DNA from 3 places in the Cytobacillus sp. C11.1 genome. Region 1 is predicted to be linked to each of the others. Evidence: predicted binding sites of a transcription regulator. Region 1 holds the regulator's gene; each other region holds the start of a gene.
What was found. Region 1 encodes CtsR, which represses protease genes until heat stress. Its sites were predicted from a motif close to ATGGTCAATAAAGGTCAAACA; they were not measured.
Positions count from the first base shown of each region.

Region 2: clpB (ATP-dependent chaperone ClpB) is a predicted target of CtsR. The motif match lies at 3,108-3,128, and genes of this name have one in related genera.
Region 3: clpP (ATP-dependent Clp endopeptidase proteolytic subunit ClpP) is a predicted target of CtsR. The motif match lies at 3,499-3,519, and genes of this name have one in related genera.

Region 1 is NZ_CM176935.1:793,148-798,484, reverse strand. It holds rRNA gene AC3ZVC_RS04110 (23S ribosomal RNA) at 1-896, shown strand, start outside; rRNA gene rrf (5S ribosomal RNA) at 973-1,089, shown strand; gene AC3ZVC_RS04100 (CtsR family transcriptional regulator) at 1,716-2,177, shown strand; gene mcsA (protein-arginine kinase activator protein McsA) at 2,206-2,754, shown strand; gene mcsB (protein-arginine kinase McsB) at 2,757-3,836, shown strand; gene clpC (ATP-dependent protease ATP-binding subunit ClpC) at 3,841-5,337, shown strand, end outside.
Region 2 is NZ_CM176935.1:4,694,762-4,700,098, reverse strand. It holds gene carB (carbamoyl-phosphate synthase (glutamine-hydrolyzing) large subunit) at 1-676, shown strand, start outside; partial or broken gene argF (ornithine carbamoyltransferase) at 673-1,628, shown strand; gene AC3ZVC_RS23245 (undecaprenyl-diphosphate phosphatase) at 1,667-2,479, opposite strand; gene AC3ZVC_RS23240 (YjzC family protein) at 2,679-2,858, shown strand; gene clpB (ATP-dependent chaperone ClpB) at 3,141-5,337, shown strand, end outside.
Region 3 is NZ_CM176935.1:1,529,963-1,535,299, forward strand. It holds gene rapZ (RNase adapter RapZ) at 1-411, shown strand, start outside; partial or broken gene AC3ZVC_RS07505 (gluconeogenesis factor YvcK family protein) at 408-1,384, shown strand; gene whiA (DNA-binding protein WhiA) at 1,510-2,460, shown strand; gene AC3ZVC_RS07515 (HPr family phosphocarrier protein) at 2,488-2,745, shown strand; gene clpP (ATP-dependent Clp endopeptidase proteolytic subunit ClpP) at 2,784-3,389, opposite strand; tRNA gene AC3ZVC_RS07525 (tRNA-Arg) at 3,700-3,771, shown strand; gene rpoN (RNA polymerase factor sigma-54) at 4,258-5,337, shown strand, end outside.

The sequences.
Region 1 (5,337 bases):
ACTCGGTGAAATTATAGTACCTGTGAAGATGCAGGTTACCCGCGACAGGACGGAAAGACCCCGTGGAGCTTTACTGTAGCCTGATATTGAATTTTGGTACAGCTTGTACAGGATAGGTAGGAGCCGTAGAAACCGGAGCGCCAGCTTCGGTGGAGGCGTCGGTGGGATACTACCCTGGCTGTATTGAAATTCTAACCCGCGCCCCTTATCGGGGCGGGAGACAGTGTCAGGTGGGCAGTTTGACTGGGGCGGTCGCCTCCTAAAAAGTAACGGAGGCGCCCAAAGGTTCCCTCAGAATGGTTGGAAATCATTCGCAGAGTGTAAAGGCACAAGGGAGCTTGACTGCGAGACCTACAAGTCGAGCAGGGACGAAAGTCGGGCTTAGTGATCCGGTGGTTCCGCATGGAAGGGCCATCGCTCAACGGATAAAAGCTACCCCGGGGATAACAGGCTTATCTCCCCCAAGAGTCCACATCGACGGGGAGGTTTGGCACCTCGATGTCGGCTCATCGCATCCTGGGGCTGTAGTCGGTCCCAAGGGTTGGGCTGTTCGCCCATTAAAGCGGTACGCGAGCTGGGTTCAGAACGTCGTGAGACAGTTCGGTCCCTATCCGTCGTGGGCGCAGGAAATTTGAGAGGAGCTGTCCTTAGTACGAGAGGACCGGGATGGACGCACCGCTGGTGTACCAGTTGTCTTGCCAAAGGCATCGCTGGGTAGCTATGTGCGGAAGGGATAAGTGCTGAAAGCATCTAAGCATGAAGCCCCCCTCGAGATGAGATTTCCCATAGCGTCAAGCTAGTAAGATCCCTGAAAGATGATCAGGTTGATAGGTCAGAGGTGGAAGCGTGGCGACATGTGGAGCTGACTGATACTAATCGATCGAGGACTTAACCAAGTTATTGGTGAATACTCGGCAACTTCTTCATGCATTATCTAGTTTTGAAGGAATGAACTTTCTTCAAACCAAATAGTCTGGTGGCGATAGCGAGAAGGTCACACCCGTTCCCATACCGAACACGGAAGTTAAGCTTCTCAGCGCCGATGGTAGTTGGGGGCTGTCCCCCTGTGAGAGTAGGACGCTGCCGGGCAAATGAAAGAGCACCTGATGGGTGCTCTTTTTTGTGTTTTTATTTATTTTTAGCTTATAAATATCGCTTATTTATATTGAGGAGACATTTTTTTTGGCCACTCATCTTTGTTTTATAGCAAATATCGGTTACTTTCTTAGATTTATCGGTCATATTTTATCGGTCAGTTGGCTCTATGGCGCCTTTTTATAGCTATAACCACCTAATTTCAATGTAAATCCCCGTCCACTTTGCACCAGCAGAAAAATTTAAATTTGGATCAGATGTTAGATAAATAGTTATATCCCTATATGTCTGGAAAAAATCAAAAAGCAAGTCTTTATACTGAGTGCAGTGCTCTTCACAAAACAAAACCCTATCTAATGTTCACATCTTCAAAAAGCAAATACTATCCAAAATTATTGCCTTCATAATCATACTTTTAATAAAAAGTATAAATTACATCCTCCGCTCAAGCACAAACCTGCCTAACTCAAAATATATTGTTATCGACATTAACTACCAAATTCAGGTTTGGGAAGTCAAAAAATGGGGGAAAATTATTAACACCCGCCGATTGCAAGAAATTACATAAATCATGTATAATTAATGTCAAATATAGTCAAAGTCAGATAGGGGGAGGCTTGGTGAGAAATATATCCGACATAATTGAGAGTTATCTAAAACAGGTTTTAGAAAAAAGTGAGAGGGAAATCGTGGAAATAAAAAGAAGTGAAATTGCTGATAAATTTCAATGTGTGCCCTCTCAGATCAATTATGTTATCAACACCCGCTTTACGATTGAAAAAGGCTATGTCGTGGAGAGTAAGCGGGGCGGCGGAGGCTATATCCGGATTATGAAAGTACAGTCTTATGACCACGCTGATTTAGTCGACCAGTTGATTTCATTAGTGCAAGGCCGAATCGCCCAAAGCAGTGCCGAAAATGTAATTTATCGCCTGGTTGAAGAAGAAATCATTACACATAGGGAAGCAAAAATAATGCTTAGTGTAATTGACCGTTCTGTACTTTATATCGATCTGCCATACAGGGATGAACTACGGGCACGGATGTTGAAGGCGATGTTAACTACTTTGAAATATAAATAAAGTTTTAGCGAGCTGGAGAGGTGAATTCATGATTTGTCAGGAGTGTAATCAAAGGCCGGCAACGCTGCATTTTACAAAGGTAGTAAATGGTGAGAAAGCAGAGTTTCATCTTTGCGAAAAGTGTGCGCAGGAGAAAGGTGAAATGTTCATGCTTGGCAGCGGTTCCGGTTTTTCAATAAATAATTTGCTGGCAGGCCTGCTGAATATTGAACCTGCGTTTCAAGGATCGAATCAGGATCCTTTCCAGCAGGAAAAGGTATTGCAGTGCGAACAATGTTCCATGACCTTTCAACAGTTTATTAAAGTAGGGAGATTTGGATGTGCTCATTGCTATGAAACCTTTAAAGAACATCTGAATCCTATACTTAGAAGGCTGCACAGCGGGAATTCCTCACATAACGGAAAAATTCCTGCAAGAATAGGCGGAACTATTCATTTGCGAAGGAATATTGACGAACTGAAACATAAGTTAAAAGAAATGATTGCCCAAGAAGAGTTTGAAAAAGCGGCAGAATTAAGAGACGAAATAAGGAAGTTGGAAAAACAGCTCAATGCCAATCATGAGGGAGGGGAATAAGCTTGTCGCTGGAACGTTTCATGAATCAAGCTATTAGCTCCTGGATGAGTGCTGAAGGCCCTGATTCCGATATTGTCTTAAGTTCGCGAATCAGGCTCGCTCGCAATATTAAACAATATAAATTCCCAACTTTATTTTCAAACGAAGAAGCAAAAGCGGTTATCCAAAAAGTGAGGGAAAGGGTGGAGCATTCTTCCTTTTCAAAACTAGGAGAGTTGGAACTCCTATTAATGGATGAACTTCAGCCTCTTCAAAAAAGAGTATTAATGGAAAAACACCTAATTAGTCCACACCTTGCTGAGAATTCAACTCATGGTGCCTGCCTTCTTTCAGAAAATGAAGAGGTAAGCATTATGATTAATGAAGAAGACCATATACGGATTCAATGTTTGTTTCCAGGGTTTCAGCTTTTGGAAGCCTTAAGTATGGCAAATAAAATAGATGATTGGCTGGAGGAAGAAGCCGATTATGCTTTTGATGAAAATGTTGGCTTTTTAACAAGCTGCCCGACAAATGTGGGGACTGGTCTTAGGGCATCCGTTATGATGCATTTGCCGGGTCTTGTGCTTACCCAGCAAATGAACCGGATTATCCCGGCGATTAATCAGCTTGGCTTAGTAGTTAGAGGAATTTACGGTGAAGGCAGCGAAGCATTAGGTAACATCTTTCAAGTTTCAAACCAGATCACACTCGGAAAATCAGAAGAGGATATCGTAGAGGATTTGAAAAGTGTTGTCAGCCAGCTAATTTCACAGGAAAGATCAGCAAGGGAAGCATTAGCAAAGACTTCTAACATACAATTAGAAGACAGAGTCTTCCGCTCTTATGGCGTTTTATCAAATTGCCGAATTATTGAATCGAAGGAAGCCGCTCAATGCTTATCCGATGTTCGCCTGGGAATAGATATGCAGTATATAAAAAACATATCAAAAAATATTTTAAATGAGCTGATGATCCTGACACAGCCTGGCTTTTTGCAGCAATATGCAGGCGGGCCGCTTAGGCCTCATGAACGCGATATCCGCAGGGCTTCAATAATCAGGGAAAGACTAAAAATGGAAGATCAAGAGTTAGGAGGATGAAATTATGATGTTCGGACGATTTACGGAAAGAGCTCAGAAGGTATTGGCTTTAGCACAGGAGGAAGCAATCCGGTTAGGCCATAATAACATTGGGACAGAACATATCCTGCTTGGACTGGTACGCGAAGGAGAAGGTATAGCCGCAAAAGCCCTATATGCATTGGGTCTTGGTTCTGAGAAGATCCAAAAAGAGGTTGAAAATCTAATAGGCAGGGGACAGGATGCTTCCCAGACTATCCACTATACACCGCGAGCTAAAAAGGTAATTGAGCTATCCATGGATGAAGCCAGAAAGCTTGGACACTCATATGTTGGTACCGAACATATCCTGCTGGGACTTATCCGTGAAGGAGAAGGCGTAGCAGCAAGAGTTCTCAATAATCTTGGAGTCAGCCTTAATAAAGCGCGCCAGCAGGTGCTGCAGCTGTTGGGCAGCAATGAGTCAGGCGGCCATCAAGGTGGTTCGGCTGCTAATGCCAATACGCCAACTCTTGATGGATTAGCCCGTGATCTAACAGCTATTGCAAGGGAAGGAAGCTTGGATCCAGTAATTGGGCGCAGCAAAGAAATTCAGCGTGTCATTGAAGTATTAAGTCGACGTACGAAAAATAACCCGGTTCTTATTGGTGAGCCAGGGGTCGGTAAAACAGCAATTGCAGAGGGATTGGCACAGCAAATCATTAACAATGAAGTGCCGGAAACGCTTCGTGATAAAAGGGTTATGACTCTGGATATGGGTACAGTTGTAGCAGGTACCAAATATCGAGGTGAATTTGAGGACCGCCTGAAAAAGGTGATGGATGAAATCAGGCAGGCGGGTAACATTATTTTATTCATTGATGAGCTTCATACCTTAATAGGAGCCGGTGGAGCTGAGGGTGCTATTGATGCGTCAAATATCTTAAAACCATCTCTTGCTCGCGGTGAACTTCAGTGTATTGGGGCAACTACACTTGATGAATATAGAAAATATATTGAAAAGGATGCAGCGCTTGAAAGACGTTTCCAGCCAATTACGGTTGATGAGCCCACTGCGGAAGAATCCGTACAGATTCTGGAGGGACTCCGTGACCGCTATGAAGCCCACCATCGCGTAACAATTACAGACGCAGCAATTGCGGCAGCTGTAAAACTTTCAGACCGATATATCTCAGACCGCTTCCTGCCGGATAAAGCGATCGATTTAATAGATGAAGCAGGTTCAAAGGTAAGACTTCGTTCCTATACAACGCCGCCTAACTTAAAAGAGCTTGAAGTTAAGCTGGAGGACGTCAGAAAAGAAAAAGATGCTGCAGTTCAAAGCCAGGAGTTTGAAAAAGCCGCCTCTTTAAGGGATACAGAGCAGCGTCTGCGCGAGCAGCTTGAAGAAACAAAGAAAACGTGGAAAGAAAAACAAGGCAAGGAGAATAGTGAAGTTACTGTAGAGGATATTGCCAATGTAGTTTCCAGCTGGACTGGTATTCCTGTTTCCAAATTAGCACAAACAGAAACAGAAAAGCTA
Region 2 (5,337 bases), 1.1 Mb from region 1:
TATCGTTGATGGAGAAGACGTGTATATTCTTGAAGTAAACCCGCGGGCAAGCCGTACCGTTCCTGTTATCAGCAAAGTCACAGGTGTTCAGCTGGTACAAATTGCGACAAAAATATTGCTTGGGAAATATTTATTGTCGAAGGATGAAATACCTGTCACTGAGAACCTTCCATTTGTTTGTGTTAAATATCCGGTATTCTCAAATTACGCTTTGAAAGGGTTGGATTCCAAAGTCGGCCCTGAGATGAAATCAACTGGAGAGGGTATATCCCTTGCACCAAGCTATAAAGAAGCCATAAGGAAATCCTTCCATACAGGATTAAAAAACACCTTGAACAGGAAAGTAGTTGTAGCAGCAGATTTGAATCCTGATGAGCTTTCCGATTATTTGGAAGAAGCAAAAGTCGAGGCTGTTTACTTAAAAGAAAACGAAGATAAATGGGATATTAAGGAAACGCTTGCTTTATATAATCCTAATCAGCAGGAAAAAGATAGAAGAATGAGGGAAATGGCCACTAAAAACAGGATTTTAACCTTTACTGAAAAAGAAACCCTAATTGCACTCCTGAAATCAATGTCAGTTGAGGAGTGGGATGTTCAATCAATCGAGGATTGGCATCAAGCAAAAAGCAACAACAATTCAGCATCTCTAATAAAGGAAGTGAGCGTATTATGATATCAATTCAGGCGGCCGATAAGAGACTTAATATAAAAGGAAAGGATTTTTTAACTCTTGCCGATTTTTCGTCTGAGGAAATTAAGGGCCTTTTAGAAAAAGCAAAGAAATTAAAAGATGCACATTTGCAGGGGGAAACATCTTCCGCTCTTAAAGGCAAAATTCTCGGAATGATCTCGAAAAATCATCAACCCGCACGAGAGTTTCGTTTGAAGCAGGCATGATTCAGCTAGGAGGCCATGCCCTTTACCTTAATAGCCAGGATTTGCAGCTGGGTAGAGGAGAGAGCATTGCGGATACTGCCAAAGTACTGTCGCAGTACGTTGATGCAATTATGATACGTACTTTCTCGCATGAAAAAATTAAGGAACTCTCCTATCATGCGACCATTCCAGTCATTAACGGCCTGACAGACCTATACCACCCATGCCAGGCATTAGCTGATCTTTTAACCATTCAGGAGAAGAAAGGAACTTTGGAAGGTCAAAGTCTTGTATATGTCGGTGATGGCAACAATGTAGCGCATTCACTGATGATTGCTTCTGCTAAAATGGGCGTTAATATCACGATTGCATGTCCGGAAGGCTACGAACCAGACCCATCAGTTCTAAAGATATCAAAAGAATTTGCGGCACAAAGCGGTTCTGAAGTTAAGGTATCCCATAGTGCAGAGGAAGCAGTTAAAAATGCGGATGCGATTTATACAGATGTCTGGACGAGTATGGGACAGGAAGCCGAAAATGAGCAAAGGCTTAAAGATTTTGCACAATACCAGGTTAATGAATATCTTGTCCAAAAAGCTAAAAAAGATTACGTCTTTTTACACTGCCTGCCTGCTCATCGCGGTGAGGAAGTCACATCAGGAGTCATTGATGGCAGCAACTCTGAAGTCTTCCAACAGGCAGGAAACCGGCTCCATGTACAAAAAGCGGTTCTTTCAGAAATTTTATAATAAGAAAGCCATCTCCAGCTGGAGATGGCTTTTGCATATTAAGACAGAAAATAAACAAGTGGCCCTACAATAAAACAGTAAATGGCAAAATATTTCAGATTCCCTTTAGCCATAATGTTCATAAACCACTTCAGGGAGAAGTAGGAAGCAATAAGAGATGCAAAAAAGGCAAGTGTATATGGTAAGGCATAGTCAGCTAAATTAGGGTCTTTAATAATATCGTTAAAGCCCAGAATCATACCGCCGACACTTACGGGTATATACAGCAGGAAAGAAAATCGTAAAGCTGTTTCCTGTTTCATCCCAAGACCCATTGCCGCAACGATTGTTGCGCCAGAGCGGCTGATGCCCGGTATTAGGGCAACTGCCTGGGCAAGCCCTACGATAATCGCATCTTTCACCGATAATTCAGCATCATTCTTGCGGCCCTTCATATTACGGATTAGCCACAGCGCAAGACCGGTAACAATAAGTGTGATGCCTACAGTTTTAATGCTTGCGAGATTCTCATCAATAAAATCTTCAAATAATATTCCAATTACACCTGCAGGTATCGTTCCAATAATTAAGTAAATAATAAATCGAAAGTCAGCTTCCGCCCGTTTATCTTTCGTCGTAATATAAGAAAGCCCATTGCGTATCAGCCTCATAATATCTTCGCGATAGATAATTAGAACAGCAAATAGTGAAGCCGTATTTACGAGCAAAGCGAAACTCATGCCTTTAATTTCAAGCCCGAAAAAATACTCAGCAATCTCCAAGTGTCCACTTGAAGAAATCGGGATTGGCTCGGTAAAACCTTGAAATAGTCCTAAAAATAAATATTTCAGCAATAAGAAAAAATCTTCCACTTATAAATCCTCCAACTATGAAATCTCATACCTTCTCATTTAACTATAACAAGCACGAATGTGTAAAGTAATAACAGGCCTATTGCAAAAATAAGGAAAATAAATTCTTATTAGGAAAGCCAATGCCAATAGTTACCCACATGAGGAAACCTTGAGTGGAAATAATAAAAAATGATTTAAGATTAAAGGAGGTATTTGCATGGGGCAAAATAGACAATTTAAGCCAGGGCAAAAAGCGCCGAACAATGGAATTTATATTGAAATCGGTGAAACAGGAAGCAACGTCAATAACCCTCAAATGCTTAAATTAAGAGCCGGAGACCAATTTCCTGAGGCTTCGAACCATAACCGCGTCTGGACATATAAAAGAAAGCCTTAAATCTGATTAGCCATTAGCAAATTGGGGAAAAAGCATAAGAAACTTCAGGAGCCATCCCATTTGTGGATGGCTTTCACTTTTCGGCAAATCGCTTTCGCTGTTCGCCTCCTTCCAACCTAAATTTCCGATCAGGACAAGTCACACCTTGCCACATCTCACTTCATGGAGGCTAAAAGTATTGTTAACCATCTTAAAGCATTTGACTGCAGAAAACTTTACATATGCAGAAATTGGATTATAATAAAAGTAAAGGTCAAAGAAGGTCAAAAAGGAGGTCTTGTAATGGATCTAAATCGAATGACAGAGCGGATGCAGGAAGGATTGATGAATGCACAGTCAATTGCCACAAGGGAACATCATCAGGAAGTGGATGAAGCGCATTTATTCCTGGCCTTTATGAATCAGGAGGATAACCTGATTAAATCGATCCTGTCTAAATTACAGATTCCTGCTGAATCTTTCATTAATAAAATGCGTGAAGTTTTACGGAAAAAACCCCAAGTGTCAGGTTCAGGAGCTGAACAAGGCAAGCTGTATATTACCGGTAAACTGCAGCGCCTCCTGGCAGAAGCGGAAAGATTCATGAAGGAATATGAAGACGAATACATGTCTGTAGAACATGTTTTTATAGCATCAGCTGCAGAAGCAGACTCGGACGCTGCAGCAATCTTAAAATCATATGGTATCAATAAAGAAAAAGTGGAGAATGCCATTAAGGAAATCAGGGGGAATCAAAGAGTGACATCTCAAAATCCGGAATCCACATATGAAGCACTGAAAAAATACGGAAGAGACCTTGTTGCAGAGGTTAAAGAGGGAAAGGTTGACCCGGTTATCGGCAGGGACAGTGAAATCCGACATGTGATTCGCATCCTTTCAAGGAAAACCAAGAACAACCCTGTTCTCATCGGTGAACCAGGTGTAGGTAAAACAGCTTTAGTAGAAGGTCTAGCACAGCGGATTGTCCGCAGGGATGTTCCAGAGGGCTTAAAGGACAAAACCATTTTTGCATTAGATATGAGTGCCCTGATTGCCGGCGCAAAGTTCAGGGGCGAATTTGAGGAAAGATTGAAGGCTGTTCTGAATGAAGTGAAAAAAAGCGAAGGCAGAATCCTCCTTTTTATCGATGAACTGCATACAATTGTGGGAGCAGGTAAAACAGAAGGAGCCATGGATGCAGGGAATATGCTAAAGCCAATGCTTGCGAGAGGAGAGCTGCATTGCATTGGTGCGACAACACTTGAAGAGCACAGGAAATATATTGAAAAGGATCCGGCACTTGAACGTCGCTTTCAGCAGGTATTAGTAAAGGAGCCGGATGTAGAAGATACCATCTCCATTTTAAGGGGTCTAAAAGAGCGTTTTGAAATACATCATGGGGTCAATATTCACGATAGAGCCCTGGTAGCTGCCTCAACTTTATCCGATCGCTATATTACAGACCGCTTTTTGCCGGATAAAGCGATTGATTTAGTTGATGAGGCATGTGCTATGATCAGAACGGAAATCGATTCCATGCCTTCTGAATTAGATGAAGTAACAAGGCGAGTAATGCAGCTGGAAATTGAGGAAGCTGCATTAAGGAAAGAAAATGATGAAGCAAGCAAAGCAAGGCTTTCTGTTCTCCAGAAGGAGCTTGCAGAATTAAAAGATATGGCCAACAGCATGAAAGCAAAATGGCAGCTTGAAAAGGAAGGCATTCAGAAAGTGCAGGAAAAGCGGGAACAGCTAGAGAAAATGCGCCGAGAACTGGAAGAAGCAGAAAATAATTACGATTTAAATAAGGCTGCCGAACTACGCCACGGAAAAATCCCTTCTCTGGAAAAAGAGCTAAGGAACCTGGAAAGTGCTGTTAATGAAAATCAAGGTGAGAGGCTTTTAAGAGAGGAAGTTACTGAAGAAGAAATTGCTGGCATTGTCGCAAGATGGACAGGCATTCCAGTTGCAAAGCTTGTAGAAGGAGAAAGGGAAAAACTTCTGCGGCTCGAAAGCATTTTACACGAAAGAGTAATTGGCCAGGATGAAGCTGTCCAGCTTGTTTCTGACGCAGTTTTAAGAGCCAGGGCAGGTATAAAGGATCCCAATCGTCCGATTGGTTCATTTATTTTCCTGGGACCGACCGGAGTAGGGAAAACAGAGCTCGCTAAAGCCCTGGCCCAATCACTGTTTGATAGTGAAGAGCAAATTATTCGGATCGACATGTCCGAATATATGGAAAAACATGCTGTTTCAAGATTGATTGGGGCACCTCCGGGGTATGTAGGATATGAGGAAGGCGGACAGCTTACAGAGGCAGTCCGAAGAAAGCCTTATTCTGTTATCCTGCTGGATGAAATTGAGAAGGCCCATCCGGAAGTATTTAATATCCTGCTTCAAATGCTCGATGATGGACGGATCACAGATTCGCAGGGAAGGACAGTAGACTTTAAAAATACTGTCATTATCATGACTTCCAATATCGGTTCTCATTTTCTGCTGG
Region 3 (5,337 bases), 740 kb from region 1:
GAATTTTCATTAAATAAAAAGACAATCTTTACAGTCAATGTGATGTCCTTTGGCTTTAAGCATGGAATACCGATTGACGCAGATCTTGTATTCGATGTGCGTTTCCTGCCAAATCCTCATTATATCGAGCATATGAGGCCGAAAACCGGTTTGGATGAAGATGTATCCAGCTATGTGCTGAAATGGACGGAAACAAGTAAATTCCTCGAGAAGGTTACGGAGCTGCTGAGCTTTATGCTTCCTCACTATAAAAGGGAAGGAAAGGCCCAGCTCGTTGTGGCGATTGGCTGTACCGGAGGCCAGCACCGTTCGGTAGCATTGGCAGAATATATAGCTAATTATTATAAAAAGGACTACCACACGGCCATCACTCATCGTGACATCGAGAGGAGAAAGGAAAACACCAAATGAACAGACAGCCAAGAATTGTCATCATCGGAGGCGGAACAGGATTGCCCGTTCTCCTGCGGGGATTAAAGAAGCATCCTGTTGATATTACTGCGATTGTGACAGTAGCCGATGATGGCGGCAGCTCAGGAAGATTACGAAATGACCTTCGCATCCCTCCGCCTGGGGATATCCGAAATGTGCTGGCTGCTCTATCAGATGTGGAGCCGCTGATTGAGGAGATGTTCCAGCATCGCTTTGCGACATCCAATGAGTTATCCGGCCATTCACTCGGTAACCTGATTCTTGCAGCCATGACCTCGATTACAGGCAACTTTGTCCATGCCATTCAGGAAATGAGCAAGGTTTTAAATGTACGGGGAAAGGTTCTGCCGGCTGCCAATCAAAGTGTTGTGCTGCATGCGGAAATGGAAGACGGGACAATCGTTTCAGGTGAATCGAGATCCCTTACTCCGGCAAAAAAATTAAACGGGTATTCTTAACGCCGAAAAATATTAAAGCCCTGCCTGAAACACTGCAGGCAATCAGACAGGCAGATATGATTATTATCGGGCCTGGCAGCTTATACACCAGCATACTTCCAAACCTGCTAGTGCCTAAGCTCGGCAGCGAGGTTTGCCACTCGAAAGCCAAAAAGGTGTATATATGCAATTTAATGACACAAGCAGGGGAAACGCTTGACTATACAGCGAGTGACCATGTGAAGGCGTTATATGACCATATGAGCTGTGCGTTTATCAACACGATTCTTGTCAATAATGAAGAAATTCCTCGGCATATCCAGGAACGGTATAGCGAGGAAATGGCTAAGCCTGTTGTTTATGATACAGGTGCACTGACCGAACTGGGCCTTGAGATTATGCATGGCGAGATTGTCAGCCACGAAAATGGGATGATTCGCCATGATACAAAAGAAGTTGCCCAAATGCTTTATAATTTGCTTTTAGATGAAACCAATAAGCGTTTTAACGCGTAATATATATGTGTGCAAAGGCTAAGCCAGTGAAATATAAACTGTGCATACGCTTGCCCCGGAGAGAATATTATATCTAAAGAATATTTTTATCCTGGCTTCAGTTTTTGCAGATAGGGGGTGAAGGGATGTCTTTCGCTTCGGAAACGAAAAAGGAATTGACGAACCTGGAAATAAAAGATTGCTGTGGAAAAGCGGAATTATCCGCGCTCATCAGGATGAATGGATCACTCTCTTTTTCCAACAGGAAATTGATCGTGGATATTCAGACGGAAAATGCGGCAATTGCAAGAAGGATTTACACACTGATCAAAAGGAACTATCAAGTTCAGGTTGAACTGCTTGTCCGCAAGAAAATGAGATTAAAAAAGAACAATGTTTATATTGTCAGATTGAACGAACAGGCAAGCATGATACTAGATGACCTGAAAATTTTAAGCGAGGGATTCGTTTTTACACACGATATTTCCGGTGAGCTTATTAAAAAGAAATGTTGTAAGCGTTCTTACCTGCGCGGCGCATTCCTTGCGGGGGAATCTGTTAATAATCCGGAGACCTCATCCTATCATCTTGAAATTGCTTCGCTTTATAAGGAGCATAATGACGCTCTTTGTGAACTAATGAATATGTTCGGACTGAATAGCAAAACGCTCGAACGGAAAAAAGGATATATCACGTACTTAAAGGAAGCTGAAAAGATAACCGAATTCCTGAACATTATCGGCGCCCACTCTGCATTGCTGCGCTTTGAAGATATCCGGATTGTCCGGGATATGCGAAATTCGGTAAACCGTCTCGTAAATTGTGAAACAGCGAACTTGAACAAAACCATCGGTGCAGCGCTGCGCCAGGTTGAAAACATCCGGTTCATCGACCAGACAGTCGGACTGCAAATTCTGCCTGACAAGCTAAGGGAGATCGCCGAATTGCGTGTGGCGTATCAGGATGTCACATTGAAAGAGCTTGGGGAAATGGTCTCGGGCAGCAATATTAGTAAATCGGGCATCAATCACAGATTAAGAAAAATAGATGAAATAGCTGATAAACTCCGAGCAGGAGAAACGATGTCACATCATTAACAAGGAGTCAGCAGGGAGGAGATAAATATGGCGGAAAAACAGGTTGAAGTTAAGCTTAAAACAGGATTGCAGGCACGTCCGGCAGCATTATTCGTTCAGGAGGCAAATCGGTTCTCATCCGATATCTTCCTTGAAAAGGACGGCAAAAAGGTAAATGCGAAAAGCATCATGGGGCTTATGAGCCTTGCTGTCAGCTCCGGGTCTGTGGTTACCCTACGAGCACAAGGAAACGACGAAAACGAAGCAATCGAAGAGCTTTCAAAATACATCCAGAAGGAAAACTAAAACAACTCGCATCGGGAAGATGCGAGTTGTTTTTTATCTTATTTATCTTTCTTTTCTTCCAAAGAGTTGCGGGTAATAATTTGATCAACCAGACCGTATTCAAGCGCTCTTTCAGCTGTCATGAAGTTGTCGCGGTCTGTGTCTCTTGCAATCACTTCAAGCGGCTGTCCTGTGCGCTCTGAAAGGATTGTATTTAGCTTTTCACGAAGGAAAAGAATGCGTTTTGCAGCAATTTCAATTTCTGTCGCCTGGCCCTGTGCACCGCCAAGTGGCTGGTGAATCATAACTTCACTGTTTGGAAGGGCAAAACGCTTGCCTTTTTCACCTGCAGCAAGCAGGAAAGCACCCATTGATGCAGCCATACCGATACAAATCGTCTGAACCTTTGGCCTGATAAATTGCATAGTATCATAAATAGCCATACCAGCTGTGATGCTTCCGCCAGGGCTATTTATGTAAATAGAAATGTCTTTCTCAGGGTTTTCAGCTTCAAGGAATAACAATTGGGCAACAATAGAGTTGGCCACATTATCGTCGATTCCGCTTCCCAGCATAATAATGCGGTCTTTTAAAAGGCGGGAGTAAATATCATAAGCGCGCTCCCCGCGGTTTGTTTGTTCGATAACTGTAGGGATTAAGTTCATTTTCAAATTCCTCCTTTAAAATAAGGGTTCAACATACAATGTGAACAAGCATGTTCTACCAAGTGAAGAAAAATTTAATACTTTCTGTATGTAATAATATGATACACTCATGGTCAATTAAGGTCAAACAAATCGCATGGAAAGCCAGGCATATTCGTTCGACATCATTTTCTGTGCTGTCCTATCCCATTCCATGATACCCATTGTTCCAATTTTTAAACAAAAAGTATGCTTGCAAAGTTAAGGAACTTATCATATAATTAGTAATCGTAACGGCTGAGCGCTTGGTCAGCCAGCGATTAAAGTATCTGCCCTCGTGGTGCAACGGATAGCACGTAAGATTCCGGTTCTTGAGATGTGGGTTCGATTCCTGCCGAGGGCGCTGCCAAAACTCCTTGTCTGATATGGACAGGGGGTTTTTATTTTGCGGAAAATGTCCTTACATAAAAAGTTGAGTCTATCAGTATATAGACTGGTCCATCCACGCATAAACCGTCTGCATTCACTTGAAAAAGCTATCCGCACATAAACCGGCTCCAAACGCATATAAAAATTTCTATCCGTATATAAATCGACGCTACTCCGCACATAAAAAATTTTATCCGCATTTCTTTCCTTCTTTTCACCCGGAAATTATCCCGCCAACTCTGCAAATTAGCCGTCTTCACAAAAATACTAAAAAAAATCCGCTAAAAATCTGCATTTTATCTAAAAAAAAGAATATTATTCCCTCCCGCATGCATATGGTGAAGTATTCAGAAAAACGGAGCGGTGCAGGTACCAGCGTGTTTTTTTACATGAGCTGGCAAGATATTTCCATACAATATTTACCGCGAATAATGTAAAATGGGGACAGGGGGAATGTACGATGAATTTGAAAGCTGGGTTATGGCAGCAGCAGACAATGAAATTAGCAATGACACAGGAGCTAACGCAGGCGATTGCCCTTTTGCAATACAGCACACTGGAGCTCTCATCTTTCCTCGAGAGTAAAGCACTTGAAAATCCCCTCTTAAAAGTAGAGTCAGGTCACGTCCAATCAATGGATCCCCGTTATGACCGTGTGAAACAGACGAGAAAAAAGGTTGAAAAAGATAAAATAAATTGGATTGAGCAAATTGGCTGCGGAAAAACGATGCTGCTGGATGAGCACTTAAAGTCACAGCTGCACTTCAATTTGAACGCTGCCGAAGAAAAGGTAATCGAACGCCTTATTGAAAGCCTTGATGAAAACGGTTACTTTCGGGCGGAGCTTAGCGCCGTTGCCTCATCTTTCAGCATATCGCCAGAGGAAGCGGAACACATGCTCGAAATGATACAGGAACTGGAACCTGCCGGTGTAGGAGCCAGAAACCTGCAGGAATGTCTTTCATTGCAGCTGAAAAGAATGCCCGAAAGAAACGAGCTGGCAGAAGCTATTATTGATGAATATTTCACCCTTTTTGCGGAAAAGAAGTGGAAGGAGATCGCGAAACAGCTGGGCGTGGAACTGAAGGAAATCCAGGAGGTTTTCGATCTCGTTCAGACCATGAACCCAAGGCCGGCATCATCCTTTCAAAGCGAAAAGTCCGCATATATAACACCGGACGTGATCATAAAATGGGATGGGGAATCTTTTTCAGTCAGCGTTTTTGACGAAGCCCTTCCGAAGATCAGTTTTAATAATGATTACTATAAACGTTTTTCTGCTACTGGAGATCGAAATGTGAGCCGCTTCCTCCAGGAGAAGCAGCAGGATTATCATTGGATCATAAGGAGCATAGAACAAAGAAAAGAGACGCTCACCAATGTTACCCTGAAAATCGTTGAAAAGCAGCAGGACTTTTTTATAAAAGGGCCATCACACATAAAACCGATGACGATGAAGGAGATTTCAGATGAGCTTGATATCCATGAATCCACCGTCAGCCGTGCAGTCCGGGAAAAATATGCACAAACACCGTACGGA